Regions from separate parts of the Thalassotalea crassostreae genome, predicted to be linked through region 1. Evidence: predicted binding sites of a transcription regulator. Region 1 holds the regulator's gene; each other region holds the start of a gene.
The links. Region 1 encodes ArgR, which controls arginine synthesis, uptake and breakdown. Its sites were predicted from a motif close to ANTGAATANNTATTCANT; they were not measured.
Positions count from the first base shown of each region.

Region 2: LT090_RS09410 (citrate synthase) is a predicted target of ArgR. The motif match lies at 5,924-5,941, and genes of this name have one in related genera.
Region 3: LT090_RS04035 (OadG family protein) is a predicted target of ArgR. The motif match lies at 3,103-3,120, and genes of this name have one in related genera.

Region 1 covers NZ_CP017689.1:3,189,135-3,200,026, forward strand. The annotation lists gene LT090_RS13845 (hypothetical protein) at 1-301, opposite strand, end outside; gene parE (DNA topoisomerase IV subunit B) at 425-2,314, opposite strand; gene LT090_RS13855 (YqiA/YcfP family alpha/beta fold hydrolase) at 2,418-3,014, opposite strand; gene LT090_RS13860 (metallophosphoesterase) at 3,158-3,913, opposite strand; gene LT090_RS13865 (DUF1249 domain-containing protein) at 3,978-4,433, opposite strand; gene LT090_RS13870 (NUDIX domain-containing protein) at 4,496-5,140, opposite strand; gene tolC (outer membrane channel protein TolC) at 5,295-6,623, shown strand; gene argR (transcriptional regulator ArgR) at 6,846-7,313, opposite strand; gene mdh (malate dehydrogenase) at 7,543-8,481, shown strand; gene LT090_RS13890 (DUF417 family protein) at 8,573-9,442, opposite strand; gene LT090_RS13895 (DUF6090 family protein) at 9,663-10,403, shown strand; gene ispB (octaprenyl diphosphate synthase) at 10,400-10,892, opposite strand, start outside.
Region 2 covers NZ_CP017689.1:2,165,393-2,176,284, forward strand. The annotation lists gene LT090_RS09385 (2-oxoglutarate dehydrogenase E1 component) at 1-2,231, opposite strand, end outside; gene LT090_RS09390 (succinate dehydrogenase iron-sulfur subunit) at 2,455-3,165, opposite strand; gene sdhA (succinate dehydrogenase flavoprotein subunit) at 3,178-4,944, opposite strand; gene sdhD (succinate dehydrogenase, hydrophobic membrane anchor protein) at 4,945-5,292, opposite strand; gene sdhC (succinate dehydrogenase, cytochrome b556 subunit) at 5,286-5,660, opposite strand; gene LT090_RS09410 (citrate synthase) at 6,190-7,479, shown strand; gene LT090_RS09415 (M14 family metallopeptidase) at 7,710-9,497, shown strand; gene LT090_RS09420 (hybrid sensor histidine kinase/response regulator) at 9,726-10,793, shown strand.
Region 3 covers NZ_CP017689.1:899,036-909,927, forward strand. The annotation lists gene LT090_RS04000 (aspartate kinase) at 1-141, shown strand, start outside; gene csrA (carbon storage regulator CsrA) at 318-512, shown strand; tRNA gene LT090_RS04010 (tRNA-Ser) at 688-779, shown strand; tRNA gene LT090_RS04015 (tRNA-Arg) at 826-902, shown strand; tRNA gene LT090_RS04020 (tRNA-Arg) at 965-1,041, shown strand; gene LT090_RS04030 (tetratricopeptide repeat protein) at 1,632-2,840, shown strand; gene LT090_RS04035 (OadG family protein) at 3,274-3,525, shown strand; gene oadA (sodium-extruding oxaloacetate decarboxylase subunit alpha) at 3,535-5,322, shown strand; gene LT090_RS04045 (sodium ion-translocating decarboxylase subunit beta) at 5,333-6,463, shown strand; gene LT090_RS04050 (VOC family protein) at 6,642-6,995, shown strand; gene LT090_RS04055 (DEAD/DEAH box helicase) at 7,139-8,542, opposite strand; gene LT090_RS17060 (hypothetical protein) at 8,672-8,845, opposite strand; gene LT090_RS04060 (AmpG family muropeptide MFS transporter) at 8,994-10,547, opposite strand; gene LT090_RS04065 (hypothetical protein) at 10,809-10,892, opposite strand, start outside.

The DNA.
Region 1 (10,892 bases):
ATTGTGCGCTAAACAGTGAAACTTTAGATTTCAAAAATCGTATCGCTGACTTTACCAACTGAGCATTATTGTGACCTGAACTAGATTCAACTGAGTCGCTTACTATAGTGAGGTTTTTTACTTCAACTGATTCACAAACTGCATAAATCGACTGCTCAAACACTTCAATTTTTTCATAGTTTGCTATTGATTTTTTCGTTTCGATTGCGGTTTCAGCACATTCTCTGTGTGCGGCTGAAGTTAGACTTAACCATTTAATTCTCTGGATAAGAGCAGTTACCGAGTGTGCTATTTTCAACATAAATAATCACTTTTGTTAAAGATTAAATGCAAAAATCGCCACTTAAAGTGGCGATTGCTATTTTTGCTGTTATTTAATATTCGTATTCTCTGCGGCTACTCTGGCTCAGCTAATCTAACTCAACTAATCTAACTCAACTAAGTTGCCTTTATCTTGCAGCCATTCTTTACGATCACCAGAACGTTTTTTAGATAACAGCATATCCATCATTTCCATTGTCGTATCAAATTCATCAACGGTTAGTTGTACTAATCGTCGTGTATTTGGATCCATGGTTGTTTCTCGAAGCTGTAATGGATTCATTTCACCCAAACCTTTAAATCGTTGTACATTAACTTTACCGCGTTTTTTCTCAGCTTCAATGCGATCTAAAATACCATCTTTTTCTTGCTCATCTAAGGCGTAGAAGACTTCTTTGCCAACATCAATTCGATAAAGTGGTGGCATGGCGACAAAGACATGACCCGCCTGTACTAGAGGTAAGAAATGCTGGGTGAATAAAGCACATAAAAGCGTCGCTATATGCAAACCATCGGAATCGGCATCGGCAAGTATACAAATTTTACCGTAACGTAAATCTGATAAGTCTTCAGAGTCTGGATCTATTCCCAAAGCAACAGATATGTCATGAATTTCTTGTGATGCGAGAATTTGCCCTGACTCAACTTCCCAAGAATTTAGGATTTTTCCTCGTAGCGGCATAATTGCCTGAATATCTCTATCCCTTGCCTGTTTCGCACTACCACCGGCTGAGTCACCCTCTACCAAAAACAGTTCAGTTCGAGATAGATCCTGCGAGCCACAATCGGTTAACTTGCCTGGTAAAGCGGGCCCTTGAGTAATTTTTTTACGCACGACTTTTTTGCTAGCACGCATACGGCGTTGGGCATTTGAAATACAAAACTCTGCCAATGCTTCAGCGATTTCAGTGTGTTCGTTCAGCCACAAACTAAATGAATCTTTTACCACACCGGAAACAAATGCGGCACACTGACGAGACGATAAACGTTCTTTTGTTTGTCCAGCGAACTGAGGATCTTGAATCTTCACCGAAAGAATATAAGAACACTTATCCCAAATATCATCTGGTGTAAGTTTTACACCACGAGGCACTAAATTTCTAAACTCACAAAATTCACGCATCGAATCGAGTAAACCTTGACGTAAACCATTTACATGAGTTCCACCTTGAATGGTGGGAATAAGATTCACGTAACTTTCGCCAACGCTTTCGCCGCCTTCGGTCAACCAACATACTGCCCAATCGACCGCTTCATTGGTCGCAGAAAAGTCGCCAATAAATGGCTCTTCCGGCAATTTAACATAGCCATCAAGTGCTTCCGTTAGATAATCTTTAAGTCCATTTTGATAACACCACTGGTGTTTTTCACCACCAACTTTGTCATTGAATTTTATATTAAGACCAGGACAAAGGACGGCTTTTGCTTTTAATATGTGTTTAAGTTTACTTACTGAAAACTTAAATGAATCAAAGTAACTTGCATCTGGCCAGAAACGCACTCGAGAGCCTGTATTGCGTTTACCAACTTCGCCAACAACCGTTAACTCTTGAACTTTTTCACCGTTTTCAAACGCCATCTCATAAACTTTTTGATCGCGTTTAACAGTAACGTCAACACGTGTCGATAGAGCGTTTACAACGGAAATACCAACCCCATGCAAACCACCAGAAAATTGATAGTTTTTATTGGAGAACTTACCGCCAGCATGTAATTTACAGAAGATAAGTTCCACACCTGATACCCCTTCTTCAGGGTGAATGTCGGTAGGCATTCCTCGACCGTCATCGATAATTTCAAGGGATTGGTCTTCATGCAAAATAACTTGAATATTTTGTGCGTGTCCAGCCAATGCTTCATCGACAGAGTTGTCGATTACTTCTTGGCCTAAGTGGTTGGGACGGATTGTATCTGTGTACATACCCGGGCGACGTCGCACCGGATCAAGGCCGCTTAATACTTCAATGGATTCGGAATTATATTGGTCTGTCATGAATACTCTCGCTAACTTCTATAGCGTTATTATTATTGTTTCACTGATGATTGCATTTCATTGCTTTTTCTTACGAGCTTACGCCCGACTATTTGAGCAAATTTCAATGACTACTAACACCATTATTCTCTAATTGGAAAAATTTCACAATATCTGGCAGCATTTTATCAAAATCTATAAAGCTGTGATCGCCCCCTCGCTGCACAATAACATCATAATTTTCATATTTTTCAACCGCTTGCCTGTAATCCAAAACTTCATCACCAGTTTGTACAAGCACCAAATAACGATCATCTATTGCCACATCACGTTCAAATTCTTTCAATTGTTGCAGATGTTGCTCGGTGACAATGTAATGTTCATCAGTATATGGATTGGTTTGTGGCCCTATTACATCGGTTAATATTTCATAAGGTTTTACTGCAGGGTTTATCAAAACAGCGGGAATTTTAAATTTATCAACCAAGTAATTTGCAAAATATCCACCCAGTGATGAGCCGGTAACGTACCAAGAGCAATTTTTGTCTTGTTCGATAATGTCGGTAATTTGCTCAATCGCATTAATTGGGTCTGACATTAGCTGTGGACAAACAACATCAACATTGGGGAAGTTAGCGTTAATATAATCTATTAATAATTGTGCTTTGAACGACAGCGGAGAGCTGTTAAATCCATGCAGTACTAATACTTTTTGTTTCATTATTTAAAAGACCTGTCGATGAAATTAGCTTAGTGTTTCTTTAGCGCAATTGGCTTGCGTTTAATCTTTTGTATTTAGTTTTTGTGTTTAGTTTTTTGTTTTTTATCTTTGGTGTTGAGTGTCTTCTGATTAATTGCTTCGCATCATTGTGCTGTTAAAAATACGGTTTCAGTGTCATAACTGCCATCGTCATGCAATGTAATTAAACGATACCCTGGTCCTATTGGCAATGCGGCGACGCCGTCTACTTTAGGATCAAATTGAATCGACGTCGCCGGGCAAGTTAGTACGTCGACTTTATAACGGTTGTCGCCCGCAATTTTTTCCGCTCGATGTACATGACCGCAGCAAATTAACTTAATCCTGTTATTTTGATCGATTGCCGACCAAAATTGTTGCTTATTTTCCAGTCCATGGCGGTCAATAAAATATCCCACATCTCTTGGGTGATGGTGCATAAATAGCAATTGATTGGCCGAATTTGAAGCGCCTTCAACAATACGTTCAAGCTCGGACTCTGCGACCAATCCTGCCGGTGTATTACTTTTAGAGTTTAATAACAGTATCTGCCACTTACCTAAAGCAAGTTGTGCGTCATGGGATATGGTTGTGGCGGTCAATTCGTTTGATAGTGCAGGTAAATCATCATGGTTGCCTGCAATATATGCCAAAGGCTTAGTTAAAAAATTAGCAATAGACTGATTAAACTGCTGATAAGATTCCAGACTATGATCCTGACTTAAATCACCGGTAAATATGACATGCTCTACCTGTTGATTTTGATTGATATGCTGCAATATATGATTTAGGTTTTGCAACACATTAGCCCCATAATGACGTTGCTCAGGCAAGGCAAATAAGTGACTATCTGAAAATTGTGCAATGGTAATTGAAGGCATAGATTATCTGTATTTAATTTTGATTCTTAGTTAGTAAGGTTGATATTAATTAAGCAGTGATTAATCAACTGTTGTCATAACTTAAAATGATATTCGCTCGCCCATCACGTAAACAAAGTTGCAACCACTCGCCTAAAAAATGTTGAATTTGTTGCTTCTCATCTGGTAAATGCATATCACTATTTGGGTAATCATAACGTGGTTTTACTTGTCTGATATTTTGACTGCTGATCACTTCAGCCAAGCGCGCATCATGGTATAAACGAATAAGCATACTTGGCTTAGGTAAGTGTACTTTAGAAGCCAATGATTCTGATTCTGCTACTAACTGCTTAAATTCAACTACATGAGTATATTTAGATTTCTCGATTATGGTAATAGAATAACAAAGGTGATCATTGATAAAAAACTGCCTTTCACTATCAACATCGTCTATATTGGCTAATAAGCGCAATAACAGCATGTAATTATTCTCACAACTACTTATCAGTCCTTTTAGGCTCGGGCGATATTTTTTCATCTTGGTTAATTCTTTCTCTTTGTCTTTCTCTTTCCCTTTATAGAAAGAGATAGTTATGTCCGCTATTCCTGGTCAGGCGTTTCAGCCAATTTATTAGCATTGATCGCCAGCCATTGCAGCCCAATTATCGTAGAGGCATTGTTAATCTTACCATCTGCCAACCATTGTAAGGCAACGTCTAAACTCACTTTATAACTTTTAATATCTTCATTTTCATCGTCAAGGCCAGCAACAGTACCTGATTTAACGTTGGTTAAATCTATGTCTGCGATATACATATAAAGCTTTTCGCTTGTACCACCAGGACTCGACAAGTAATTCATCACATGAGTAATATCTTCGCGCTTTATGTCTAATTCCGCTTCTTCTTGAGCTTCTCTTATCGCAACTTCTATCGGACTTTCATTTTCTTCAAACATGCCGGCGATAAACTCAATACACCATGGGTTATCTTCGGTTCGCACAGCTCCAGCTCTAAACTGTTGAATTAACAGCACTTGCTGACTCTTTGAGTCGAAAGGAACCAAAATTACCGCATCGCCTCGCTCGAAAATTTCTCTATAAAAAAAATTACTCCAGTTACCACTAAATAATCTATGCTTTAGTTGATACTGATCAATACGGAAAAATCCCTGATACTTAATATCACGTGCCTTAATTTCAACGTCACGTGGATAAAACTGTTTAAAATTGTTATTTAGGCCCATAATTTGTAATACTTAGTAAAGATAACAACGCGTTAGCATAACTTTCTGTTACACTTTAATCAGGTTGAAATGATTTATTACTGTTCAGCATAGCATTAATTAGAGGTACACTTGCACAAATTGTTGAAGTGGGTGCAAACAAAGGAAACAACTCATGAGCAAAAAATTAAACGCATTATTTATTGGTGTAGCATTAGCTAGCACGAGTTCAGTAGTCAATGCGCAAAACTTAGAAGAAATTTATCAATTAGCATTAAACAATGATCCGACTGTATTAAAAGCCGGTGCGCAATACAGAGCGGCACAAGAAAATATTGAGCAAGCACGCTCGGTATTATTGCCACAATTAAACGCAACAGCTTCTTACTCTGCACAAGAAAGAGAAACTGAAGGTACTACGGATATTGATGCTGAAGGAAGTGAATTAGCTCTTAATTTAAGCATGCAGTTGTATCATCACAACAGTTGGTTAGGTCTTGATGTAGCAAAAAAACAAGCCCACCAAAGTGACATCAATTATCAATTTGTTAAACAACAAATGGTTACTCGTGTGACCGAAGCTTATTTTAATGTTTTAGCCGCATACGATAGCCTTGAGTTCTCTGTTGCAGAGAAAAAAGCGATCTCTCGTCAATTAGAGCAAACTAAACAGCGCTTCCAAGTTGGCTTAACCGCAATCACTGAAGTACATGAAGCACAAGCGTTATATGATAATGCGATTACTCAAGAAATTGGCGCACAAAACGCAGTTTTTACAGCGGAAGAAATTCTTCGTGAAATTACTGGTATTTATCCAAATAATCTAAGTATTCTTAATACTACTCGCTTCAGCCCAGTATTGCCTACACCTAACAACCCTGATGAATGGCAAAAACTTGCAGAAGCGAAAAACCTGCGTTTGATTTCTGAAAAAATTAGTATGGATATTGCCAAAGAAACCATCGATATTCAGTCAGCAGGTCATTTACCGACATTGACGTTATCAGGTCAGATTAAGCAATCTGAAGTTGACGACAACATCACTGACGTCACGGGTATTGAACAGGATACTCAATCTATTGGTATTACGTTAAATGTACCAATTTACTCTGGTGGTAATACAAGCTCACAAGTTAGAGCAGCGCAAGAAAATTACGTAGCAGCAAGTCAAGATATGCAGATCACTTATCGTGGTATTGTTCGTGAATCTCGTAATGCTTATAACACTATTACTGCTACAGTATCTGGTATCAAGGCATTAGAACAATCGGTTGTTTCAGCAGAATCTGCATTAAAAGCAACTGAAGCGGGTTTTGAAGTGGGTATCCGTACGGTAGTAGAAGTACTTGATAGTACTCGTAACTTATATAATGCCAAACGAAACCTTTCGCAAACACGTTACCAATACATTATTAATATGTTACGTCTTAAAGAAGCAGCCGGTACAATCTCGGAAGCAGATATTACCGCTATCAACAAAGGGTTAACGCCAGCAACAAATTAAGCGCTGACCGTTTCCGATAATATAGACATTAAAATAGCGACCGTATGGTCGCTTTTTTTGTGGGTTTTCTTTCCGTTTTAAGATAGTTCTGTTGACTACTCAGTGCCACTTTCAGCCAGATACTTTAAGCAATAATAGAAACAATGGCGGTGCTCTTTATCTAAATTTTGTAGGGACGTGAGCGACAAAAAATAGCTCAAACGAGGCCATAAACCTCTTTTATTACATCTTTTGAAATAACAAATGAAGCTTTTCTTTAGTCGACTCAATCTCTGCAACTGAAGACGGTGCGATAAAGATAGTATCATCGCCAGCAATTGTTCCTAGCACACCGTCTGCACTTCCTAATGAATCCAATAGACGAGCAATAAGTTGCGCCGCGCCTGGGCTAGTGCGAATAATAAGCATCACTTCATTACTCTCAATATCCAACACCAATTGTTTAAGAGGGCTTTTAGCGGTTGGAACACCAAGCTCAGCTGGCAAACAATAAACCATTTCTTGTCTAGCATTACGAGTACGTACTGCACCATATTTGCTTAGCATACGAGAAACTTTTGATTGGCTTACATTATCAAAACCTTGGTTTTTCAGGGCATCGACGATATCGCCTTGCGAACCAAATTGTTCCTGCTTTAATAACTCTTTAAATGCATTAACTAACGCTTCTTGCTTTTGTTGTAGGCTCATACTTTTGTCTTATTGTGTTAATTGCTCTTCAATGGTTTGATTATATTACATTATCTGAGAAAAGATGTAAGAACTTATGCGGTCATATGACAAAATTGATTGTATTTTAAGCCCTAATTCTGTATCTTTTGGGCGTTTATTAATTTCTAAAGTAATTACTCAACATTTTATCGTTAAGATAATTTCGTTTATTTAGTTGCTTATATAACTACAAATTTGGAGAGAGTCCATGAAAGTTGCTGTTTTAGGTGCTGCCGGTGGTATCGGTCAAGCATTATCATTACTACTAAAAACTCAATTACCAGCTGGTTCTGAGTTATCTTTATACGATGTTGCACCAGTTGTTCCAGGTGTTGCTGTAGATTTATCTCACATCCCTACTGACGTAACTGTTAAAGGTTTTGGTGCTGACGACTTAGCAGGCGCTTTAACTGGTTGTGACGTAGTAATCATCCCAGCCGGTATGCCTCGTAAGCCTGGTATGGACCGTGCTGACCTTTTTGCAGTTAACGCTGGTATCATTAAAACATTGGCAGAAGGCATTGTTGCTAACTGTCCTAAAGCTTTAGTTGGTGTTATCACTAACCCAGTTAACGGCACTGTTCCAATTGTTGCTGAAGTATTCAAAAAAGCAGGAACTTACGAAGCTAACCGTGTATTTGGTGTAACAACTCTTGATGTTATTCGCTCAGAAACTTTCGTAGCTGAACTGAAAGGTAAGTCTACATCAGACGTTGCTGTTCCAGTTATTGGTGGTCACTCAGGTACAACAATTCTTCCTCTACTTTCACAAGTTGAAGGTGTTGAGTTCACACAAGAAGAAGTTGATGCTTTAACTCCTCGTATCCAAAATGCTGGTACTGAAGTTGTTATGGCAAAAGCTGGTGGCGGTTCTGCAACTCTTTCAATGGGCGCTGCTGCAGCTCGTTTTTGTCTATCTTTAGTTAAAGGTTTACAGGGCGAAGAAGGCGTTATCGATTACGCATACGTTCAAGGCAACACAGGTGATGCAGAGTACTTTGCACAACCAGTCCTTCTTGGTAAGAATGGTGTTGAAGAATACCTACCTTACGGTGAATTAAGTGCATATGAGCAAAACGCTAAAGAAGAAATGTTAGCGACACTTAATAAAGATATCCAAGAAGGTATCGATTTTATCAATCAATAATTGATAAGAGTGCATAAAAAAGCCGATCTTATGATCGGCTTTTTTGTAATTAGCTTTTTACCGAGCTAATTTTGACATAGCAGATTGTTACTTACTTTGGAAAAGAAATGTTTTCTTCAATATGTTCAATTCGTTGTTTCGAAGTTAATGTTTGAGCCACTGCATAAAAACAAATCAGATTTGCCAAAAACCATAAATCCTTCACTAAGAAATGCCCTGTTGTCGACAATAATGTAGTGCCAGAAAGTGAGCTAGAAAAGCTAAGCAAAAATGTTTGAGTCACAATAAAAACCGCCCCAGACATTAACATTGCAGGATAAAGTAGTTCTCGTCTATATATGGCAACGATCAATAAAAGAACCGCCACAAGATCATAAACACCGATAAGATTAGATACCGTCTGTAATTCCCAAAGACTATACATCCAACTCATCAATGGTGAACTGTTTACTAAGCCTTCTATGCCTTGTGCTTCGAACAAAGTAAACTTCATGCCGCCTATCCACAGCAAAACTAATAGTACCGGGAATAAACTTATATAAGCAGCTTGATAACCACTCAAATTTGGTTTAATTAAAAACCAAGCAATGGAGAACAATGCGAAGTATTTAATCACTCCTTGCCCTGAACCGATAACAGGAAACCCTCCTAGTGCTTCTATCCACATTGTACTTGCAAACAATGACCCAAGCGGTACAAGGCTTATGACCATCAGCAAGTATCCTAACCAAGGGCGAAGATTTATTTTTTTAATTGCGATTATTGACAAGACAGCGCAGCCTAAAAAAGCCACTGCGGCAATAATGTTAGAAGTATTTGCCGGCAACAAGTCTGTCAGCCGATAAAAGTCCGTGGTTAAAGTGATATGTCGGTGCGGCCCAATCAGCAGCATGCTAAGACCAAGTAAAGTGGTAGATATAGCGACCAATATCAATACTATTCGTAAATGTAATGGGGTCATTAAAATTCAACAATTGAGTAAAAGATGCAAATAAGACCGGTTAGTAAGAATTTAATTTCTCTTCTTTTAAATTATTTAAGAAACGTTAATGGCAACGCAATTGTTTATTGCTGAAGATATGTGCTAATAATTAATCAATGCTATTAACAAACGACTAACGACACACCACTGACAGGATATCTAAATGCTTGGATTATTTAGAAAAATAAGGATGAATATAGTGCTCAAGAATAAGGCTGGTAATTATTTCCGATACGCCTTAGGTGAAATCGTGCTTGTGGTCATTGGCATATTAATCGCTTTGCAAATTAATACATGGAATGAAACACGCAAAGCCAAACAGTTTGAACGAATCATGCTTCATGAAATCTATTTAAACCTTAAAGACGATATCGTGACGTTTAAAATGCTAGACCAAAGAGTAACTGCTGGTGATCAGGCAATTAAGCAAATAATCAAACTATTGGCTAGCGACCAAGCAGTTCAATTAGAACAGGCTACTCAACAAAAGCTTGACCAACTATTGTCCGACAGCACTGTAGCTTATTTATTTAGTTATAATCGCGGTGCATTTGACGCATTAAAATCATCAGGTATTGAAAAAGTCCAAAATGACGAGTTACGCTCACGACTAGTATTTCATTACGACTATTCATTACCACGTGTTAAAGAGCTTATTCAAATAACTAACAACGAAATCACTCGCCAAGCCGATACTGAATTGGCTTGGCGACTATTTAATTATAAAATAAAGGATGATGGCGAAGGTAATTTAGGTGTTTATATGGATAGCTATAAAGGTGATGACTACAAATCGCAACAGCTACTTAGATTTATCAAGCGCCATCAAAATAGAATTGGTCATTTTCGTTTTCGATTATCACGAATTTTACCTAACGCAGAAGCGCTTTTACAAGAACTTGAGCAAGTACTTGCTCAAGAGCTTGAAATAAATAATTAGGCGTTTCTGTCTACTGATAAATGCGCCAAAGCGACCAATGACTTCTTATAATCTGATTCAGGTAAAATAGTTAGTGCAGAAATCGCTTTTTCCGCTTCTTGCTCTGCCATTTGTTGAGTAAGTTCTAACGCACCGGTATCACGCATTGCTTGTAATACATCATCTAAATGGTCCATACCATTACCATGTTCGATGGCATCTCGGATCATCGCAGCCTGCTGCTCTGTACCATTGTGCATGGCATGCAATAACGGTAACGTTGGTTTACCTTCGGCTAAATCGTCACCGACATTTTTACCCATTTCATCGGCGTCAGCTGTATAATCGAGTAAATCATCAATTAATTGGAACGCAGTGCCAAGGTGCATGCCATATGCAGTCATTGCTTTAACCATAGTTTCATCTTGATCAGTCACTACCGCAGCAAGTCGTGTTGCTGCTTCAAATAACTTCGCAGTTTTACAATAAATTACCTGCATATAACTATCG
Region 2 (10,892 bases), 1.0 Mb from region 1:
TGATCAGCACAAAGTTGCAAGAAACGTTCAAGACGAGCAGATGAATGCTCTGGACCTTGACCTTCATAACCATGTGGAAGCAATACAGTTAGACCACATAAACGGCCCCACTTTTGCTCGCCACTTGATAAAAACTGATCAAATACTACTTGCGCGCCATTGGCGAAATCACCAAATTGAGCTTCCCAAATAGTTAAACCACTTGGTTCAGCCGTTGTGTAACCATATTCAAACGCTAACACCGCGACTTCAGATAGTACTGAGTCGTATACTTCAAAAGGCCCTTGGTCTTTCGAGATATGTTGCAATGGCATGTACGTTGAAGCATCTTCTTGGTTATGTAATACCGAGTGACGATGGAAAAACGTACCACGACCAGCATCTTGGCCGGTAATACGAACGCGATCACCGCCATCAACAATACTTGCATAAGCTAAGTTTTCAGCAAAGCCCCAATCAAGATTTTTTTCGCCAGCGGCCATTTTCTTACGGTCATCGTAGATTTTCTTAACACGTGACTGTAATTTGTGATCTTCTGGGTAAGTTGAAATTGACTCAGCTAATTGCTTAAGTTTGTCGACCGAGATTTCATGATCGTACGCATCATCCCAATCGTGACCTAAATAAGGTGTCCAATCTACCGAGTGTTCTGTCATTGGGCGCCATTGTTCTACCGTACATTGACCTTCATCAAGTAACTTACGGTAAACATCGACTAATTCTTTAGATTGCGCAGATGTTAATACACGTTCAGCGTCTAGCTGTTCGGCATAAAGTTGACGCGGCGTAGGATGTTTCTTAATTTTTTGATACATCAACGGCTGAGTTGCATTTGGCTCATCGGCTTCGTTGTGACCATGGCGACGATAACAAACTAAATCGATTACAACATCACGTTTAAATTTATTTCTAAAGTCTAACGCTATTTGTGTTGCCAAAATTACGGCTTCAGGATCATCACCATTAACATGAAGAATTGGTGCCTGAACCATTTTTGCAATATCCGTACAGTATTCTGTTGAACGAGTATCTTCAGGTTTCGAAGTAGTAAAACCAACTTGGTTATTCACTACGATTCGGATCGTACCACCAACCTTATATGCACGTGCTTGCGACATATTAAAGGTCTCTTGTACCACACCTTGACCGGCAACAGCTGAATCACCATGAATAGTAATTGGTAATACTAAGTCACCTTTATCACAATCACGACGGTCAAGTCTCGCTCTTACACTGCCGATAACAACCGGATTAACAATCTCTAAGTGAGATGGGTTAAACGCTAGTGCTAAATGCACGTTGCCACCTGGAGTTACAAAATCTGATGAGTAACCTTGGTGGTATTTAACGTCACCAGAGCCAATTTGATCTACCTTACCGGCGAATTCATCAAATAATTTGCTTGGGTTTTTACCCATAACATTAACTAAAACGTTTAAGCGACCACGGTGAGCCATACCTAATACAACTTCTTTAGTACCATGCTCACCGGCACGAGTGATCAGTTGTTTAAGCATAGGCACCAATGCATCACCGCCCTCTAATGAGAAGCGTTTTGCACCAGGGAACTTAGCGCCTAAATATTTTTCTAGGCCATCAGCAGCAATTAAATCTTTAAGAATTTCTGTTTTTAATTCTTTAGAAAACTCTGCTTTTGAACGTACTGATTCAAAACGTTGTTGTAACCAACGTTTTTCAGTCGTTGAGGTGATGTGCATGTATTCAGCGCCGATAGCACCACAATACGTTTGCTCTAGGGTTTTATAGATGTCCCCTAGTTTCATTGATTCTTGCCCTACGGCTAAAGAACCAACGTTAAATTCTTTATCAAACTCAGATTTGGAAAGTTCGTGGTGAGCTAATTCTAGATCACGTACACGTTCACGTTTCCATAGACCTAATGGGTCTAGACGAGCATTCTGGTGGCCACGGAAACGATATGAGTTGATTAACTGAAGAACGCGAACTTGCTTAGCATCAGCATCTGAACTCACCGCTACGTGCTTTACGCCTTCTTTGGCTAATTGGCGAAATTCGTCACGAACAATCGAATGATTGGTTTCTGTCGTTACGCCGTCTAATTTTGGAAGATCATCGAAAACCTTGCGCCACTCATCGGATACCGAATGAGCATTCTCAAGGTACATTTCGTACAATTCTTCAATGTATTCAGCGTTATTACCGCTGAAATGGGAAGACTCTAACCAGGCCTTCATAACACCTTCTGGCATTGCCTGTTATTCCTCTTTGAAATAAAACTAATCGTAATTTATCACGAACAGTTATTAATTTATCTGCTAAATATCAACTTCTTATATCATCTTCTTATAGCAAAGAAGGTTTGATCAAATAAAAAGCGTTATTCAGCCCCTTTAAAACTAAAATGCCAGGCCTATTTTCATAGGCCCGGCGATATACTATTTAACAACAAAACACGTTGTTAAGTATGCTTAGTTATACCGCTCTTTGTAACAACATTGATTTGATTGACCCAATAGCCTTAGTCGGGTTCAACCCTTTAGGACATACGTCAACACAGTTCATAATGCCATGACAACGGAATACGCTATACGCGTCCTGTAAACCATCTAAACGTTCGTCAGTTGCTGTATCACGACTATCGATTAAGAAACGATACGCATGTAATAAGCCTGCTGGACCGATAAATTTATCAGGATTCCACCAAAATGATGGACAAGACGTTGAACAACAAGCACATAAAATACACTCGTATAAACCATCTAGCTTGTCGCGTTCTTCAATTGATTGAAGATGTTCACGAGCTGGAGGATTTTGGCCGTCATTAATTAAATAAGGCTTAATTTTTTCATATTGATTGTAGAACTGAGTCATATCAATAATTAAGTCACGTACTACCGGTAAACCTGGTAATGGACGAAGAACAATCGTTTTAGCTTTAACATCAGATAATGGTGTAACACAAGCTAAACCATTTTTACCGTTCATGTTTAAACCGTCACTACCACAAACACCTTCACGACATGAACGACGGAAAGATAATGTAGGATCTTGTTCTTTTAATAAAATAAGTGCATCAAGTACCATCATGTCAGATCCTTCAGGGATCTCTAATGTGTACTCTTTCATGTATGGTTTCGCGTCAACATCTGGGTTGTAGCGATAGATTGAAAACTTCTGGTTCATCTCGACAACTCCTTAGTATGTACGTGCTTTCGGAGGGAAAGCTTCGCGGTGTACTGGTTCCATATTTACATCACGCTTAGACATTTCTTCTGTGCCCGGTGTGTAAATTGAATGGCATAACCAGTTTGCATCATCACGTTCTGTAAAATCTTGACGGGCATGAGCACCACGAGATTCAGTACGGAAGTTCGCAGCTTTTGCTGAACAAAACGCTGTTTCCATCAAGTTATCTAATTCTAAACACTCGATACGTTGGGTGTTAAATTCAGAAGACTTGTCGTCTAAGCGAGCATTTTGTAAACGTTCACGAATTTCTTCAAGTTCTTTCATACCTTGAGCCATTGCTTCACCTTCACGGAATACCGAGAAGTTTAATTGCATACAGCTTTGTAGGTCTTTACGGATTTGAGTTGGGCATTCACCCTTATCACTGCTTTCCCAACGATTGTAACGAGCAAGTGCTGCGTCCAAATCAGATTGTGAAGCATCTTTACCGTTTTCAGTATTATGCAAGTACTTGCCTAGGAAATTACCAGCAGCACGGCCAAATACAACTAAATCAAGTAATGAGTTACCACCTAAGCGGTTAGCGCCGTGTACAGATACACAAGCAATCTCACCAACAGCGAATAAACCTTCAACAACTTTCTCTTGGCCATCTGCGCCAATCGTTAGTGCTTGACCGTTTACGTTACAAGGTACACCACCCATTTGGTAGTGACATGTAGGAATTACTGGAATCGGTTCTTCAGCAGGATCTACGTGAGCAAATGTTTTAGATAAATCACAAACACCTGGTAAACGTTTTTCTAATGTTTCGCGACCTAAGTGATCAAGCTTAAGTTTAATGTGTGGACCCCAAGGACCGTCACAACCGCGACCTTCACGAATTTCCGTCATCATTGAACGAGCAACAACGTCACGACCAGCAAGATCTTTTGCGTTTGGCGCATAACGTTCCATGAAACGTTCGCCGTCTTTATTAAGAAGGTAACCACCTTCACCACGACAACCTTCTGTAACAAGAACACCAGCACCAGCGATACCCGTTGGGTGGAACTGCCACATTTCCATGTCTTGCATTTGAACGCCAGCACGTAGTGACATACCAACACCGTCACCAGTATTAATGTGAGCATTAGTTGTTGATGCGAAGATACGCCCAGCACCACCGGTTGCTAATACTGTTGCACGAGCTTTAAAGTAAACAACTTCACCAGTTTCGATACAAACTGCAGTACAACCTACAACATTACCATCAGAGTTTTTAACTAAATCTAATGCGTACCATTCAGAGTAAACGTTGGTTTTATTTTTAACGTTTTGTTGGTACAAACAATGAAGAAGTGCATGACCAGTACGGTCGGCGGCAGCCGCTGTACGAGCCGCTTGTTCACCACCAAAATTCTTAGATTGGCCGCCAAAAGGACGTTGGTAAATTTTACCTTCTTCAGTACGAGAGAATGGTAAGCCCATATTCTCAAGTTCAATAATTGCTTCAGGACCAGTTTTACACATGTATTCGATAGCGTCTTGGTCACCGATGAAATCAGAACCTTTTACGGTATCGTACATATGTTGTTCCCAGTGATCTTCATGGGCGTTACCAAGAGCAACAGTGATACCACCTTGCGCTGATACCGTATGAGAACGAGTTGGGAATACTTTTGAAATCAAGGCACATGACTGGCCTGATTCAGAGATTGCTAAAGCAGCGCGCATACCCGCACCACCAGCGCCAATTACAATGGCATCAAATTCACGAACAGGAACGCTCACTTACACACCCCACACAGTTAATAGTACCGCTGCAACATAAACGAACAGGGTAATAGTGAATAAAAATTGAAGTAAACCACGTAACATAGTGTTCTTTACGTAGTCTGTTAATACCTGCCAAATACCAATCCAAGCGTGGAAAAGTACTGCAATAACTGCAAGTATTGTGAAAATCTTCATGGCTAAGTTTGAGAACAAACCAGACCAAGCTTCATAAGTTACTTCTGGTGTGCAGATAAACCAACACATCATAAATACACTGTATAAAGCTAAAACGATTGCGCTAGCACGGATCAAAATAAAATCATGAACACCACTGCGACCTAATGTAGCTGCGTTATTTACCATAACCAAACTCCTGCTAGCACAGATATAATTAACCAAAGAGCGATAACAAACTTGGCACTTGTTTGACCTGAACCTTTTTCTTCAAGATGACCTAGGTCCATAATTAAGTGACGAATACCGCCGACAAAGTGATATGCCAGAGCAGTAAGAATGCCCCACATAATAAATTTAAAGAATGCCCCATTTAAACATTCTTTAACAGAAGCAAAACCTTCTGCAGATGATAGTGAGACTGAAAGTGCCCAGATTAGGATACCGATAGCGAAGAACATCATTACACCACTAACACGATGCAGTATTGATGCGAGTGCCGCTGGCGGAAACTTGATTGTGCTTAAACCAAGATTTACAGGTCTATTTTTATTCACAGTTATTGCCTAAATTGTATTTAACTAATATTTAGTTAATGAAGTTCCATTATTTTTCTAACCATTCGGTTACTAATTGTAGTAAACAAAACAATACTTTAATAATAGCCATTCATTATTAATGGTCATTTCAAGCAATTTTAGTGATTAATGTAAATAGCCTGAAATAGACGAGTCGAATTATATAGATGTAATATTTGAATTACAATTTTAACACCACTTTTATTGCTTTTTGCTGTATTTTTAGCCAGCCAATAAAAAAATTTGCATAAAAATGCTTTTAGATGCAGTTTTGAATTGACTTTCTACCCCTAAATCAGAGTAAAATACGCACCAAATTTATATTCATGAATATTGACTTACTTTTCATCAATAAGCATTTAGCTCTTTTTTGTTACACTTTTGTAATCTTAACGTTAACTAAATCTAAAAACGATTAGACTAAAGTCAATATTGCGGAGATTTTGTTTCTCTGTTATCTCTAATAACAATACAAAATCATCACTAACTGAAAAATAGAGGAATAACTATGGCTGACAATAAAGCCACGCTAAGCATTGCAGGTCAAGATATTGCAGAATTACCAATTTTAAGTGGTACTGCTGGTAATGATGTAATTGATATCCGTACATTAGGAAGTGCTGGTTATTTCACCTACGACCCAGGATTTTTAGCCACTGCATCATGTGAATCTGAAATTACATTTATCGACGGTGGTAAAGGTATTCTTCAACACCGCGGCTATGCTATTGACGATTTAGCCAACAAAGCTGATTATTTAGAAGTTTGTTATATCCTATTAAACGGTCAAGCGCCTAATCAAGAACAATACGATGAATTCGTAAACATCATTACTAACCATACGTTAGTACATGAAAAATTAGCGAACTTCTTCCGTGGTTTTATGCACGATGCCCACCCAATGGCAATGGTTTGTGGTGTGGTTGGAGCGTTGTCTTCTTTCTATCACTCAGATTTAGACATTAACAACCCAGCAGCTCGTAAACGTTGTGCTCACCGTTTAATTGCTAAGATGCCAACAATTGCTGCGATGGCTTATAAATACAGCATTGGTCAGCCGTTCGTATACCCTCGTAACGATTTATCTTACGCTGAAAACTTTTTACACATGATGTTCTCTGTACCAGCAGAAGAGTATAAGGTAAGCCCTATCCTAGCTAAAGCAATGGATCGTATCTTCACTCTTCATGCAGATCACGAACAAAATGCATCGACTTCTACTGTGCGTTTAGCTGGTTCATCTGGCGCTAATCCATACGCCTGTATTGCTGCAGGTGTTGCTTCACTTTGGGGCCCTGCCCACGGCGGCGCAAACGAAGCTTGTCTAACAATGCTTGAAGAAATCGGCAGTTTAGAAAATGTAGATGAGTTCGTCGCTCGTGCGAAAGACAAAAATGACCCGTTCCGTCTAATGGGCTTTGGTCATCGTGTATACAAAAACTTCGATCCACGTGCAACAGTTATGCGTGAAACCTGTCACGAAGTACTTGGTGAACTTGGTATTAAAGATCCATTGTTAGATGTTGCTATGGCATTAGAAAAAGTTGCTTTAGAAGACCCTTACTTCATTGAGAAGAAGTTATACCCTAACGTAGATTTCTACTCAGGTATTATTTTAAAAGCAATCGGTATCCCAACTAGTATGTTTACTGTTATCTTTGCCATGTCTCGTACCGTTGGTTGGTGTGCACATTGGGATGAGATGCTTACTCAACCTGGTCAAAAAATTGGCCGTCCTCGTCAAAATTACACAGGACAGTTAAATAAAGAGTTTACGCCGTTGGCACGTCATAAGTAAAATTGACTTGTAAAAACATTGAAATAAAAAGGAGCTAGATGCTCCTTTTTTATTGCCTTTAAAATCACTAAAATCTATTAAACAATTTTTTTCAAAATGAATAATAATTCACTTTGTTGCTATGTTTTATAAGTTTGTCTTATAGTTTTAGTTCAAAATGCCTTGAAAATTCGCTGAAGGAATAAAACTTGATTAAAAATTTTCTGTTTACGTTAAGTGTGACGTGTTTCATGACAAACATTGCAAATGCTGATCAAACGTTATTACCGCCAATTGAAAAGTTTACCGGTAAGAGTGAACTATTAATTAAAGACTCGTCACACCCATGGCAAACACCTGCCGAACGATTTGGCTTGAACAGTACACCGAATTACGTTGAAACGTTTGAATATATCGACAGGTTAGTCGACTCATCTTCAAAACTGGTTCAATTGGAGCTAGGTCACAGCCCTCAAAATAGAGCAATTAAAGTTGTCTTAGCCACATCAGATGGGCTATCGACACTAGAAAGCATTGCCTCAAGTCCAAAATTTACGGTGTTTATTCAAGCAGGAATTCACTCAGGAGAAATCGACGGCAAAGATGCTGGCTTGATGCTGCTGAGGGATATTATCCATGGTGATCAGCAAGAACTCCTTGATAATGTCAATGTCGTATTCCTACCGATATTAAATGTTGATGGCCATGAACGTAGTAGTGAATTTAACCGGGTAAACCAGCGTGGTCCAACAAATATGGGTTGGCGAACTACTGCCCAAAACCTAAACTTAAACCGCGACTACGCAAAAGCTGATGCTGTAGAAATGCGTGCTGTCATTACAGCGCTAGAGAAAACGTCAGCAGACTTATATATTGATATTCACGTTACCGATGGTGAAGATTATCAATATGATATCACCTACGGATTTAATGGAGAGCATGGTTATTCGCCAAATATCAGTCGATACTTACAGCAAAAGTTACGCCCTGCTATTGACGATGCGTTAAAAGATAATGGCCATTTAGCATCGGCGTTAGTTTTCGGTCTTGATAGTATGAATTTTTCGAAAGGTATATACGGTTGGACTGCTAGTCCACGTTTTAGCAATGGTTGGGGAGATGCCCGCCATCTACCGACTATTTTAGTCGAAAACCATTCGCTTAAACCTTATAAACAACGCGTATTAGGTACCTATATATTTTTGCAACAGATGCTGGTAACGCTAAATGGCAATGGCCAAGAACTAATAGTTGCGACTGAAAAAGATAAAAAACACCGCCCCAAGAATTTGGTAGTTGATTTTGTCCTTGATATGGATAATCCAACCCGAGAAGACTTTCATGGGATAGATTATACTGTCGCTATCGATGACTTAACTGGCATTGAGTATGTAAACTGGAATGGTAAGAAAAAGCTCTATAAAAACATGCCAACATATTGGCAGAAAAAGCCAAAGACAATAGTCAAGGTACCTAAGGCGTATTATCTTGGTACTGAACATACCGAGGTGATCAAGTTATTAAAATTACAAGGCATCAAAGTTGAACAAATTGACCAATCTACGCGATTAAAGCTTACACAATTAACCGCAGTCGATCATAAGTTCAATGATACTGCATTTGAAGGTCGCCAAACCGTAAGTTCAACATTTCTCGAAAAAGAACTGGAACAAAAAATCGACAGTCGATGGGTAAGAATAAATACAGATCAAGATCTAGGTAAATTTGCCGTTACCTTACTAGACCCTCATGGAACTGATTCGTTATTTTCTTGGGGTTCATTTAATCAAATGTTTCAGCGCACTGAATATATCGAAACCTATGTCATTGTGCCACTAGCGCAAAAAATGCTAGCAGATGACAAGCTATTAGCTGAATTCAAACAAGCATTTCCTAGTTCCGCGACAAAAAGCTCTGACCAAAACGAACAAAGAGATTTGTTTAAAGAGCAACGTAACGACAAAATGCGTTGGATTTATGAGCGTTCAAACTATTACGATAAACAATATTTAAAATATCCAGTACTGATCCAGTATTAGATAGTTTTATAAAGCACAATTGGCTAGAAATAAGTAAGTGAAAGGTTAAATCATAAGCCTTTATGTTTCGGATTGGTTAATAGCATAACTTAATCATTGATAAAGTAATCAAATGTTTGCTTTATCAGTGATTTAGCAATAAATTAAAGTATCGGTAATTATATAGTCGTAATAAACGCAGCTAATTACCACCATCTAATAAGCAATAAAGCGGATACGTTCACTTTTATGAATAATGAAAACAAGCCTACAATTTTAGTCGTTGATGATGAACCCGGAAATATTGATTTAGCGTCGGCTTTACTAAAAGAAAATTATAAAGTAAAAGCAGCAACTAACGGCAAGATTGCCATAAAAATAGCTCAAGCCGATAGTAATATCGACCTTATTTTACTTGATATTATGATGCCTGAGCTTGATGGTTATGAAACCTGTGCAGAATTAAAACGAAACGAAAACACAAAGGATATACCTGTTATATTTTTAACCGCTAAAGCAGAGGTTGCTGATATCACCAAAGGCTTTAACTTAGGCGCGGTAGACTATATCACTAAACCTTTGCAACCAGAGATCCTTAAAGCACGTGTTTTAACCCATGTGACATTGCGCCAAAACAGACAAGCACTAACCAAGCAAGTCGCAACGTTGGTCGAAAATGCACAACTTCGTGAAGATATTGAAAAGTTAACTCATCACGATTTAAAAGGACCGTTAGGTGTTATTTTGTTTGAGTTACCTAAAATAGCCGACAAACAGGCGTCAAAATCAATTGAAGAATCGGTTACCAACGTATTGAATATGATCAACAATACCTTAGACATATTTAAAATAGAAAACGGCACCTATCCAATAAACCCAGATATGGTCGACTTAAATAATTTAGTCGATAAAGCAATGAAGGCCGTACATTCGCTGGCAACGAAAAAGAACATTACGTTTAAGTTAGAATCTGCACATCAAAACACTTATATGGATGCTGAAGAATTACTTTGTTTATCGATTTTTAATAATTTAATAAAAAACTCTGTAGAAGCATCACCAGATAACGAAGATATACATATTAGTATTAGCGAAATAGGCGAACAAATTGAGTTCAAGTTAACCAATACCGGTGTTATCCCTAAAGAATTGCGCGATACATTATTTGAAAAATACTCTACTTCAAACCACATTAGAGGCTCAGGTTTAGGCGCATACTCGGCTAAGCTGATGACTGACGTGCAAAAGGGACAGATCAGTTTTAAAATCATAGACGAAAAATATACTGAGTTTACGGTGACTATGCCGGCCTACTAAGTAGTTTACTTAACGCTTTTAACTCAATAATTTAGGCCAATTGCTTTTCCCAACTAGCATCGTGCCTATTTCGGCTTTATAATGCCGCCTATTATTCGT
Region 3 (10,892 bases), 1.6 Mb from region 1:
CAAACTCTCAATAACGAGAATATTAAAATTGAGCTGATTTATGCAGCTGAAATTAAAATAGCAGTTCTCGTGTCTAATAAACTAATGGAGCAATCTGTTACTAAATTGCATAAAATATTTAACTTAAATTCAATTAATTAGAGCTTTTTCTGAAAAGTTTGCTAAATTTTTTAATGTGTTATGGAAAATAATTGGATTTCAGTGTTTATCTATCTGTTCAATTTGTTACCATGGTTCAAGAGTTAATGATTTCTCAATGACTGCAGAATAGTTAGCTTTTATTTCGATTTCTTAAATTTAAAAAAGGGAGCATTTGGATGCTTATATTAACTAGACGAGTTGGTGAAACTCTTATGGTGGGTGACGACGTTACAGTCACTGTTTTAGGGGTTAAAGGGAACCAAGTACGTATCGGCGTTAACGCACCGAAAGAAGTTTCTGTTCATCGTGAAGAAATTTATATGCGTATACAAGCTGAAAAAGGCGATGATGAAAATTCAGGGAATAAATAATTTATTTCTGTAGAATTGGAAAATAGCAGTAAAGTTAAATATCGTAATTTTACTGTTAACCTTTTGTCTCAAATGGTGTGAAAAATAGTCTTCTTGTTTGAAATATCGCCAAACAGAAAAAAAGACGAAAAAATCCGTTGACTTATTTCTCGAATCCATTAATATGCACGCCATTGGTGAGGTGGCCGAGAGGCTGAAGGCGCTCCCCTGCTAAGGGAGTATAGGCTTTATACCCTATCGAGGGTTCGAATCCCTCCCTCACCGCCATTTAATTTTAGTTTTTAATTAAAATTAAATGGGAAAAAATGATTGCGGACGCGTAGCTCAGCTGGATAGAGTACCTGGCTACGAACCAGGCGGTCGCAGGTTCGACTCCTGCCGCGTCCGCCACTTTTCTTAATAGTGAAGTGGTTGTCAATCGAAGTGAGGTATCACTTAAAACTACCGACCGCGGACGCGTAGCTCAGCTGGATAGAGTACCTGGCTACGAACCAGGCGGTCGCAGGTTCGACTCCTGCCGCGTCCGCCACATTAAATAGAAAACCCGAACCGAAAGGCTCGGGTTTTTTATTGCCTAAATTTTTCTGAGTACCAGGCGCTAATACAAGATCCCAGGCATTCGCAGTTTGACCCTTGTAGCAACCTCAACATTAAACGAAAAGCCCATCCATTAGGATGGGCTTTTTCGTATCTGGAAGAAAATTTATTGATGGTTCTGCCAGGAGTAGCTGGCGCTAATACAAGAGCCCAGGCGGTCGCAGGTTCGACTCCTGCCGCGTCCACCACATTAAATAGAAAACCCGAACCGAAAGGCTCGGGTTTTTTATTGCCTAAATTTTTCTGAGTACCAGGCGCTAATACAAGATCCCAGGCGGTCGCAGGTTCGACTCCTGCCGCGTCCGCCACATTAAACGAAAAGCCCATCCATTAGGATGGGCAATTAGTATCTAAGAGGAAATAGATTGTTGATTATTCAAATTCAAATGATTATTGTTAAAATTCTAAGTTGTTGAGTAAAACTCTCTCAATTTGTTCTGCTAGCATAACGAGAAAGATTGAGAGCTAATTCAACAAATTGTGTCCTATAGACGCATAAACTAACACCACGCAGAGAATAAAATGAATAGATACAAAATTCTAGCAAAAAAATACGTCGGCTTGTCATTACGAATAGGGCTGCTGCTTCCATTGCTTTTACCTTTTGTTGCTAAGGCAGAAACTGATGACGAAATTTGGGAGAATGCTAGAAAGGTAATGAAGTCTAGGGCTCACTGTAAGTCTTTAAGTCAATGTTTATCAAAAGCCCAAGATGGTGATGTTAAAGCACAATATATTACAGGCAATGCCTATAGAGTTGGACCTGATGCTGAAAACATCTATTATTTCAAGGTTAAAGAAGTCGACAATAAGAAAGCTTTGTTTTGGCTGAACATGGCAGCACAGAACGAAAATGTAAATGCCATGAATAGTTTATCTAAGCTCTATTCGGTTGAAGCGACCAATAATACAAGGGACTTTGAAAAGGCAAAACGTTGGGCATCCAAATGTGTTGACAAAGGTGAAACTGATTGCCATTTCGTTTTAGGCGTGATCGCCGAGGCTAATGGAGATTATACCGCTGCTAGAAGTCATTACCAAAAAACTACTCTCCACCGTAAGGCAAAATATCAAATGGCCATGTTACATTTTTACGGCAAAGGGGGCGCAGTCGATTACAAATCAGCCAATGACATACTTTCTGGAATTGAACTTGATCGCTTCGGTCCTGCTTATCGAGTGAGAGGGTTGATGGCAATCAATGGTCTTGGACAGGAGAAAGATGTTAGGCTTGGTTTAAGTTATTTACGTCAAGCAATAGAGTACAAGGAATTCGCGGCTTATGAAGACATAGGTGAATTATATTACACAGGTAACGGTGTTGAAAAAAATTATGAAACTGCATTTTCAAACTTTAGCGCAATTGTCAGTATGCAGAGACCCAAAACGATGAGGTACGTAGCTTTAATGGCTTATTATGGGCAGGGGGTAGAAAAAAAAGTAGACCATGCTATCGTGCTATTTGAAGCTGCAGCCAATAAAGGCGATGTCACCTCAGCATGGGCTCTTGGTCGCATATACTTGAGCGGCGAAGACATCGAAAAGAACGAGGAACTAGGCTTTCATTTGGTTAAATTTGCAGCCGAAAGGAATCACCCCGAGGCTCAATATGGACTAGGTTACCTCTACTCTTCTGGAATAGGGGTTGAAAAAAATGCCGAAGAAGCCAGAAGGTGGCTAACTTTAGCTGCCAAAAATGGTAATAAAATGGCCATTGAAGCGTTAAAATAACAATAAACAGGTGGCTCATTGAGTGCCACTTCTTCGTTTCTGATTTCAAGAAACTTTTGCTTCGAATTTAGCGTGCATAATTGACTTTTTGGACAATTCGACGGATTTTACAAAAGCCTATCTAACGTGATGGGCTTTTTTGTATGAACCCCATTCATTCTGCATAAAAAACTTATCACTTTGACTAATTATGATGACAATAGCGTGATTTTTAACCAGTTATTCTTTCCGTTTTTATAGCCATGTAGTACTTTGGGTGCTTAATGAAAATAAATTTAACTTTTTTTAATTGTACTTTTATTGGTTGCAAACGCCAGTATATTGGACAATTGAGTGTCTTTTTAGTGAGATTTATACACAAAGAATTAACATTCTCAGTTGATTTTATAAATTGGAGTGATTATTCTAATTCTTTTAACTGTTGAGAATAGTTATGGAAAATCTAACAGAAACATTTATTGAAGCGGGTATGCTCATGCTAGTTGGCATGGCGTTCGTATTCGCGTTTTTAGGCATGCTAATCTTTGCGATTAAACTATTAGCTAAGATTGCCAGTAATTTTGAAGAGCCAGTGCCTGCATCAACAAACACTGCTCGAGCGAACCCAAATGAAATTCCAGAAGGCGTGGTAGCAGCCATTACCTCAGCAGTCGCTCACTACCGCAAGAACAACGGAAAAAATTAGGAGTAAACTATGTCAAAACCTTTAGGTATCACTGAAGTCGTATTAAGGGATGGCCACCAGTCACTTTTAGCAACACGTTTTCGTTTAGAAGATATGCTTCCAATTGCCAGTAAAATGGATGAAATTGGTTTCTGGTCTATCGAATCTTGGGGTGGAGCTACGTTTGATTCGTGTATTCGTTATTTAGGTGAAGATCCTTGGGAACGCATTCGTAAACTTAAAGCAGCAATGCCTAACACCAAACAACAGATGCTGTTTCGTGGTCAGAACATTTTAGGCTACCGTCATTATGCTGATGATGTTGTTGAGAAGTTTGTTGAACGTGCTCACGTAAATGGTATTGATGTTTTCCGTATTTTTGACGCGATGAACGATACTCGCAACCTTGAAACAGCGATTAAAGCAGCAGTAAAAGTTGGTGCTCACGCACAAGGTACCTTATCGTTTACAGAGTCTCCGGTTCATACTACTCAAGGTTGGTTAGATATGGCCAAGAAACTTGAAGATATGGGCGCACATTCTTTATGTATTAAAGATATGGCCGGCTTACTTAATCCATACGATGGTGAAGAGCTAATCGCTAAACTAAAAGACACTGTTGAATTGCCATTGTCATTGCATTGTCATGCAACCACAGGTTTAAGCATGGCAACTCACATTAAAGCAATTGATGCTGGTGTTGATGTAATTGATACCTCTATTTCGTCAATGAGTATGACTTACGGTCATTCGCCAACAGAATCAATTGTCTCAGCAGTTCAAGGTCGTGACCGAGATACTGGTTTAGATATGACAAAACTTGCTGAGGTTGCGGCTTACTTTAGAGATGTTCGTGAAAAATATTGTAAGTTTGAAGGTAGCTTAAAAGGTGTTGATGCACGTATCTTGTTAGCACAAGTTCCTGGTGGCATGTTAACGAACATGGAAAGCCAATTAAAAGAACAGGGCGCAGCAGATAAGTTAGATGAAGTACTTAAAGAAATTCCACGAGTTCGCAAAGACCTTGGTTATATCCCTCTTGTTACACCAACATCTCAAATTGTTGGTACGCAATCAGTACTCAATGTTTTAACTGGTGAGCGTTATAAATCAATCACTAAAGAAACTGCAGGTGTTCTTAAAGGTGAGTATGGTGCAACAGCAGCAGAAGTTGATGCTGAGTTACAAGCTAAAGTGCTTGATGGTGCAGAAGCAATTACTTGTCGTCCTGCCGATTTACTTGAGCCAGAAATGGATAAGTTAGCCGCAGAACTAAGTGAGCTGGCGAAAGAGAAAAATATTACCTTAGCTGATGAAGTGATCGATGACGTATTAACGTACGCATTATTCCCACAAATTGGTTTGAAATTCTTAGAAAATCGTGACAATCCTGATGCGTTTGAACCAATGCCAAGCAAAGATGACTTAAAAGTCGCAGCAAGTGATTCTGGCGAACCAGAAAGCTATGCGGTTCAAGTTGATGGTAAAGTTTACGACGTGATCGTCGCGCCAAGTGGTTCGATTGAACATATCGCTGTGTCGGGCAGCGCTCCGACACCAGTTTCTGCTGCTTCTGCTCCTGCAGCAAGTGCGCCGGTTGCATCATCTGGTGTAGCAATTAATGCACCACTAGCAGGTAACATCTTTAAGATTGTTGCTAAAGCTGGTGACACAGTTAGCGAAGGCGATGTTGTTATCATTATGGAAGCGATGAAAATGGAAACTGAAATCAGAGCAACTGCGTCTGGTACTATTTCTGCAGTTAATGTTAAAGAAGGTGATGCGGTCGCGGTCGGTGATGCATTGCTAACACTATAAGGGTGTCATAATGGAGTCGTTATATACTCTTTGGTTATCAACTGGTTTAGCGAATTTCGAGCTAGGCCAAGTTATCATGATGCTGGTCGGTTTAGGTTTACTCTATTTGGCAATCGCTAAAGGTTTTGAGCCGTTATTATTATTACCAATTGGCTTTGGTGCTATTTTAACTAATATTCCAGTAGCGGGCTTCTCAGAGGTCGGTGGCGTATTGCATTATATTTATTATGCAGGCATCGATACCGGTATTTTCCCTTTGCTTATTTTTATGGGCGTAGGGGCAATGACTGATTTCGGGGCGCTTATCGCGAACCCTAGAATGTTATTACTTGGTGCCGCTGCACAGTTTGGTATTTTTGCGACGCTGTTTGGGGCGATTGCATTAAATGCAATTCCAGGTTTTGACTTTACCCTAAAAGACGCCTCTGCAATTGCCATTATTGGTGGTGCTGATGGTCCAACAGCAATCTTCCTTGCTTCTAAACTTGCTCCTGAACTACTTGGTGCAATTGCAGTTGCTGCTTATTCATATATGGCGCTAGTACCAATTATTCAGCCGCCTATTATGAAAGCATTGACCAATGAAGAAGAACGTAAAGTTGTGATGAAGCAATTACGTCATGTGACTAAGCTTGAGAAAGTAATCTTCCCGTTAGCGGTACTTATTTTAACAATATTCTTCTTGCCGGCAGCGACACCACTTGTAGGTATGTTCTGTTTAGGTAATTTAATGAGAGAATGTGGTGTCGTTGATCGTTTAAGCTCAACAGCACAAAATGAGTTAATTAACATTGTGACTATCTTCCTAGGATTAGGTGTTGGCTCAAAGCTAAGCGCTGAAGCATTCTTAAATGTTGAAACTTTAGGTATTCTTGCTCTTGGTGCGGTAGCATTCTCAATTGGTACAGCAGCTGGGGTATTAATGGCGAAGTTGATGCGTAAGTTCTCATCAGATCCAATTAACCCGCTGGTTGGCGCAGCAGGTGTTTCTGCGGTACCAATGGCAGCACGTGTTGTTAACAAAGTAGGTTTAGAGTCAAATGCTCATAACTTCTTGTTAATGCATGCAATGGGACCTAATGTTGCTGGTGTACTAGGTTCGGCAGTAGCCGCTGGTGTATTACTTGCGCTAGTTGGCTAAGTTCTGGCTAAGATCTAGCAGCAAACACTTACATTGCTAATATTGATAAACCGAAGTAAATTTAATTTACTTCGGTTTTTTTATGCCTGAGCAATTTTGGTTTAAAACTTAAAGTTTTAAACCAAAGATTTAGATTAAAGTTTTCGGCATATGGATACGATATAAATAAGGACAAAACGTGGAACAACATCACAAAATAAGTTATCTCGAATTACCTGCTAAAGATATCGGTGCGATCAAGTCGTTTTACCAACGTGTATTTGATTTTAAGTTTGTTGATTATGGTGATGAGTATAGTGCTTTTAATGATGGAAACATCAATGGCGGTTTCTATCAGAGTGATGCTCATGCCAATTATCAGCAAGGGGCACCTTTAATTGTATTCTATTCAGATAATCTTGAAGACAGTGTCGATAAAGTGACTGAGCACGGCGGCAAAATTGTCCAGCCCATATTTAGTTTTCCTGGTGGGCGTCGTTTTCATTTTACCGATCCAAGTCAAAATGAGCTGGCGGTTTGGTCGGATAAATAGTACAAAGTGAAATAATTATCTGCTCATTTTTCCTCAGCCAAAAGTAGATCACATATTTATCTCAATTGGTACAAGGCCCAAAATAGAAACCTATTTTGAGCCTTTGATTTATTGTGGTCGGAAACTGTAGCTAAAACGTTTACTTATCGAGTATGACGACCTTTATTACCGCTGCCGCTAGGTTTACCTGAGCCGCCACTTTTACCGGTGCCGCCACTTGGCTTTCTTCGTCTCGAAGTGTTTTTCGCCCAAGGGTTGTCCTTAGTTACGTGCTTTTTGTTTTTGCCTGCCGGTTTGTGACCGCGTGCAACATCCGAGCTACGTTGACCATCTTGGTGCTCAATCTTATTTGCTTTTGGCTTTTTCGGTTTCTTCGGTTTTAACGGACGAATATCATGAGATTTCGGTACAGCATTAGCCGCTTCAAAACCTTCGACTTCAGCACGTTCTAATTTCTTTTGAGTTAAGCGCTCAATAGCAACCATCAGTTTAAATTCGTCGGCACATACTAAAGATATGGCATGACCTGTGCTTCCTGCTCGACCTGTTCTACCAATACGGTGCACGTAGTCTTCGGCAACGTGTGGCAACTCAAAGTTAACTACTTGTGGTAATTGGTCGATATCGATACCACGGGCCGCGATGTCGGTTGCTACTAGCACACGAATACTACCGTCTTTAAACTGAGCGAGTGCTTTTGTTCTCGCACCTTGGCTTTTGTTACCGTGGATCGCCAATGCTTTAATACCATCAGCTTCAAGGTGTTTAGTAAGCTTATTTGCGCCGTGTTTGGTTTTAGTAAACACCAATACTTGCTGCCAATTATTATGGCCAATCAAATAAGACAATAGCCGTGCTTTCTTGTTTTTATCAGTGGTGTAAACTAATTGCTCAACAGTCGCTGCTGTTGCGTTTCTTGGCGTCACCGAAATCTCGACAGGATTATTTACTAGGCCTTTGGCCAGATCACGGATTTCATCTGAAAAAGTGGCTGAAAATAGTAAGTTCTGACGTTTTCTAGGTAACAGCGCAAGGATTTTTTTTATGTCTCTAATAAAGCCCATGTCTAACATACGATCTGCTTCATCAAGCACTAAGACTTCAACCTGTGAAAACTTAACGGCGTTTTGCTGATACAAATCTAATAGTCGGCCAGGTGTTGCTACTAAAATATCGATACCTTTTCTAAGTGCCATCATTTGTGGGTTAATTTTAACGCCACCGTAAATAATGTATGAGCTCAAACCTAGATTCTTACCATAAGTAGAGACACTTTCGCCTACCTGCGCGGCAAGTTCACGAGTCGGTGTTAATACGAGAGTTCGAATATGGTTACTTTTAACTTTATCGCCACCGCTTAATCGTTCAAGAATTGGCAATGTAAAACCAGCGGTTTTTCCGGTACCGGTTTGTGCAGCAGCCATCACGTCTTTGCCGGCTAATACCGCAGGGATCGCTTGTTCTTGAATAGGAGAAGGGGTGTCATAACCTTGTTCAGCAACTGCTGATAGAATGGCGGGGGATAACCCCAAAGCGTCAAAGCTCATAGATAAGTCTCATTTGCAAATAATCAAAACCCCAGTGAATGCTGAGGCGTGCGCAGAGTACAGTATAGTCCGTGGTGATGCAAACGAATGATTTATCTGAAAATAGTTTTTGCAGGTGGAAAAATAAATCTAATCGGTGATATGGATCATTAATGTGAAGAAGCCAATGACAAAAACATTAAAAGCAATAATGTAAGCAAAGCCTTTGATGCCCTGTTTCGCGGTATAGTTATGCTGCTTTAAATACCACCACCATATCAGACACATAACAACAGGTAGAATAAACAACAGACGTAATAACATAGTTTTCTAGGTCCCTAATTATATTGGTTTTATTAATTTTTATAATTGTAACTATAGCAAAGATAATCTAAGTTTATCTGTAAATTCAATACTTTGCTCTATCAATTTCTCTGTTTACAAATTGCTAAGTTGGTATGTGTTTATATCGTTAGGTTTGACGCAGTTTTAGTTGTTTGTTGGCCAGATAAACTAATATCAAAATTGGCAAGCCAATCGCCGAAGCGATTATGAAAAACGGTACATAACCTAAACTGTCGACAATACTTCCAGAATAACCCGCTAATGCTTTTGGGATCAGCGTCATTAATGATGAAAATATCGCATACTGCATTGCGGTAAATTTGACGTTTACTAAACTAGAAAGGAAAGCCACAAATGCTGCACTTGAGATGCCAGCAACTAAATTATCCATGGAAACGACAGCATATAATACTGGTAAGTTGTGGCCTGAATAGACTAGGGTAATAAACAATAAATTAGTTACAACAACAAGAAAAGCTCCGATAAACAAAACTCGCATAACGCCGAGTTTCATTGATAAAATTCCACCAACAAAACCACCGAACAATGTCATTATCAAACCGAATAATTTAACCGCGTCAGCGATTTCAGTTTTGCTATAGCCCATATCCTGATAGAAAACATTCGAAATTACACCTAATACAATATCACTAATACGATATAGACCGATTAAGGCTAACAGCAATAATGCGGTAGATTTACTGTAATCGTTAAAAAACTGTTTGATTGGTGCAAGGTAACTTTGATCAATTAGTTCGTTACTGACAAAGCGAGTTTTACTGGTTAATTTAGCGGCGACAATTGCGATAAAAATACCAACAAACAGACGAACTAATTCAACTAAAAATGCGGATAAATTTTTACTGTACACAATGTCCGTTAGGAAGTCTTTAACATGAATACTGATGTCCGACGTAAAGACAAACCAAGTAATGAAGACGAACACAGAGATCGCAAATGTAAATACTAAACCTAGGTATTCATTGGCTTTGTATGTAAGTTTTTTATCTCGAATATCAGGCTCTTTGATTAAAAATGTTGCGATAATGCCGATAAGCATAAATAGAGACATGAAGTGATAGGTATTTTTCCACGCTAAATATTGATAATTATCTGGCGTGGTGCCAAAAAAACTTGCTAAATATAATGCCCCCGCACCTGAAACGATCATACCTAAGCGATAACCGGCGATATAACTTGAACTTACCAAGGCTTGCATATTAACCGATACAGACTCAACTCGATAGGCATCGATAGAAATATCTTGAGTTGCTGAGCTAAAACCAAGTAAAACTGCGCCCAACGCCATAAATATTAACTGATCTTCTACTGCCGGATTGGTAAATGCCATAATAGAAATTGCCAGTACAATGGATAATTGCGATACCAATAACCACGAGCGTCGTAGACCCAACTTTTTGGTCAGTAGTGGAATTGGCAAACAGTCGACCAATGGAGCCCAAACAAACTTAAACGAATAACCAAGAGCAGCCCAACTAAAATAGGTCACTGCCGATTTTTCTATGCCAGCTTCGCCTAACCACAATGACAAAGATGAGAATATTAATAACAAGGGCAGGCCGGCCGAAAATCCTAGCAACAGCATATAAAGCACCTGTTTGTTAAGGATTGCTTCTAGGCTTTCTTTCCAACTGTGTTGAATGTTTATTTTATTTAGCATCAGGTCTCTTATAAACGCCGTTAATCTTTTATAAGGCGTTGCTTTATTATTTCATTCTAACGATTTAAGAAGAAAAATCATTCCTTATTTTCAATTCAAATAAATTAAAATTTGAGTTGCTTACAAATGAATCAATTTCTCAATATAACTCGAGTATTCGCAGGGGGGAGCGGATGTCATAGTCGATGATTAGAATTTATAAAACGAAACAAAATGATTGTTGAAGTATTGTTCGATATTGGAGCGAAAGTGTTTGGAAAATTACACTGGTCTCCAGCCAATACAATTAATGGGGTAACTGCCTTTTCCTTGCAAGAAGTCCATGCATGTTTCTATCTCACTGGC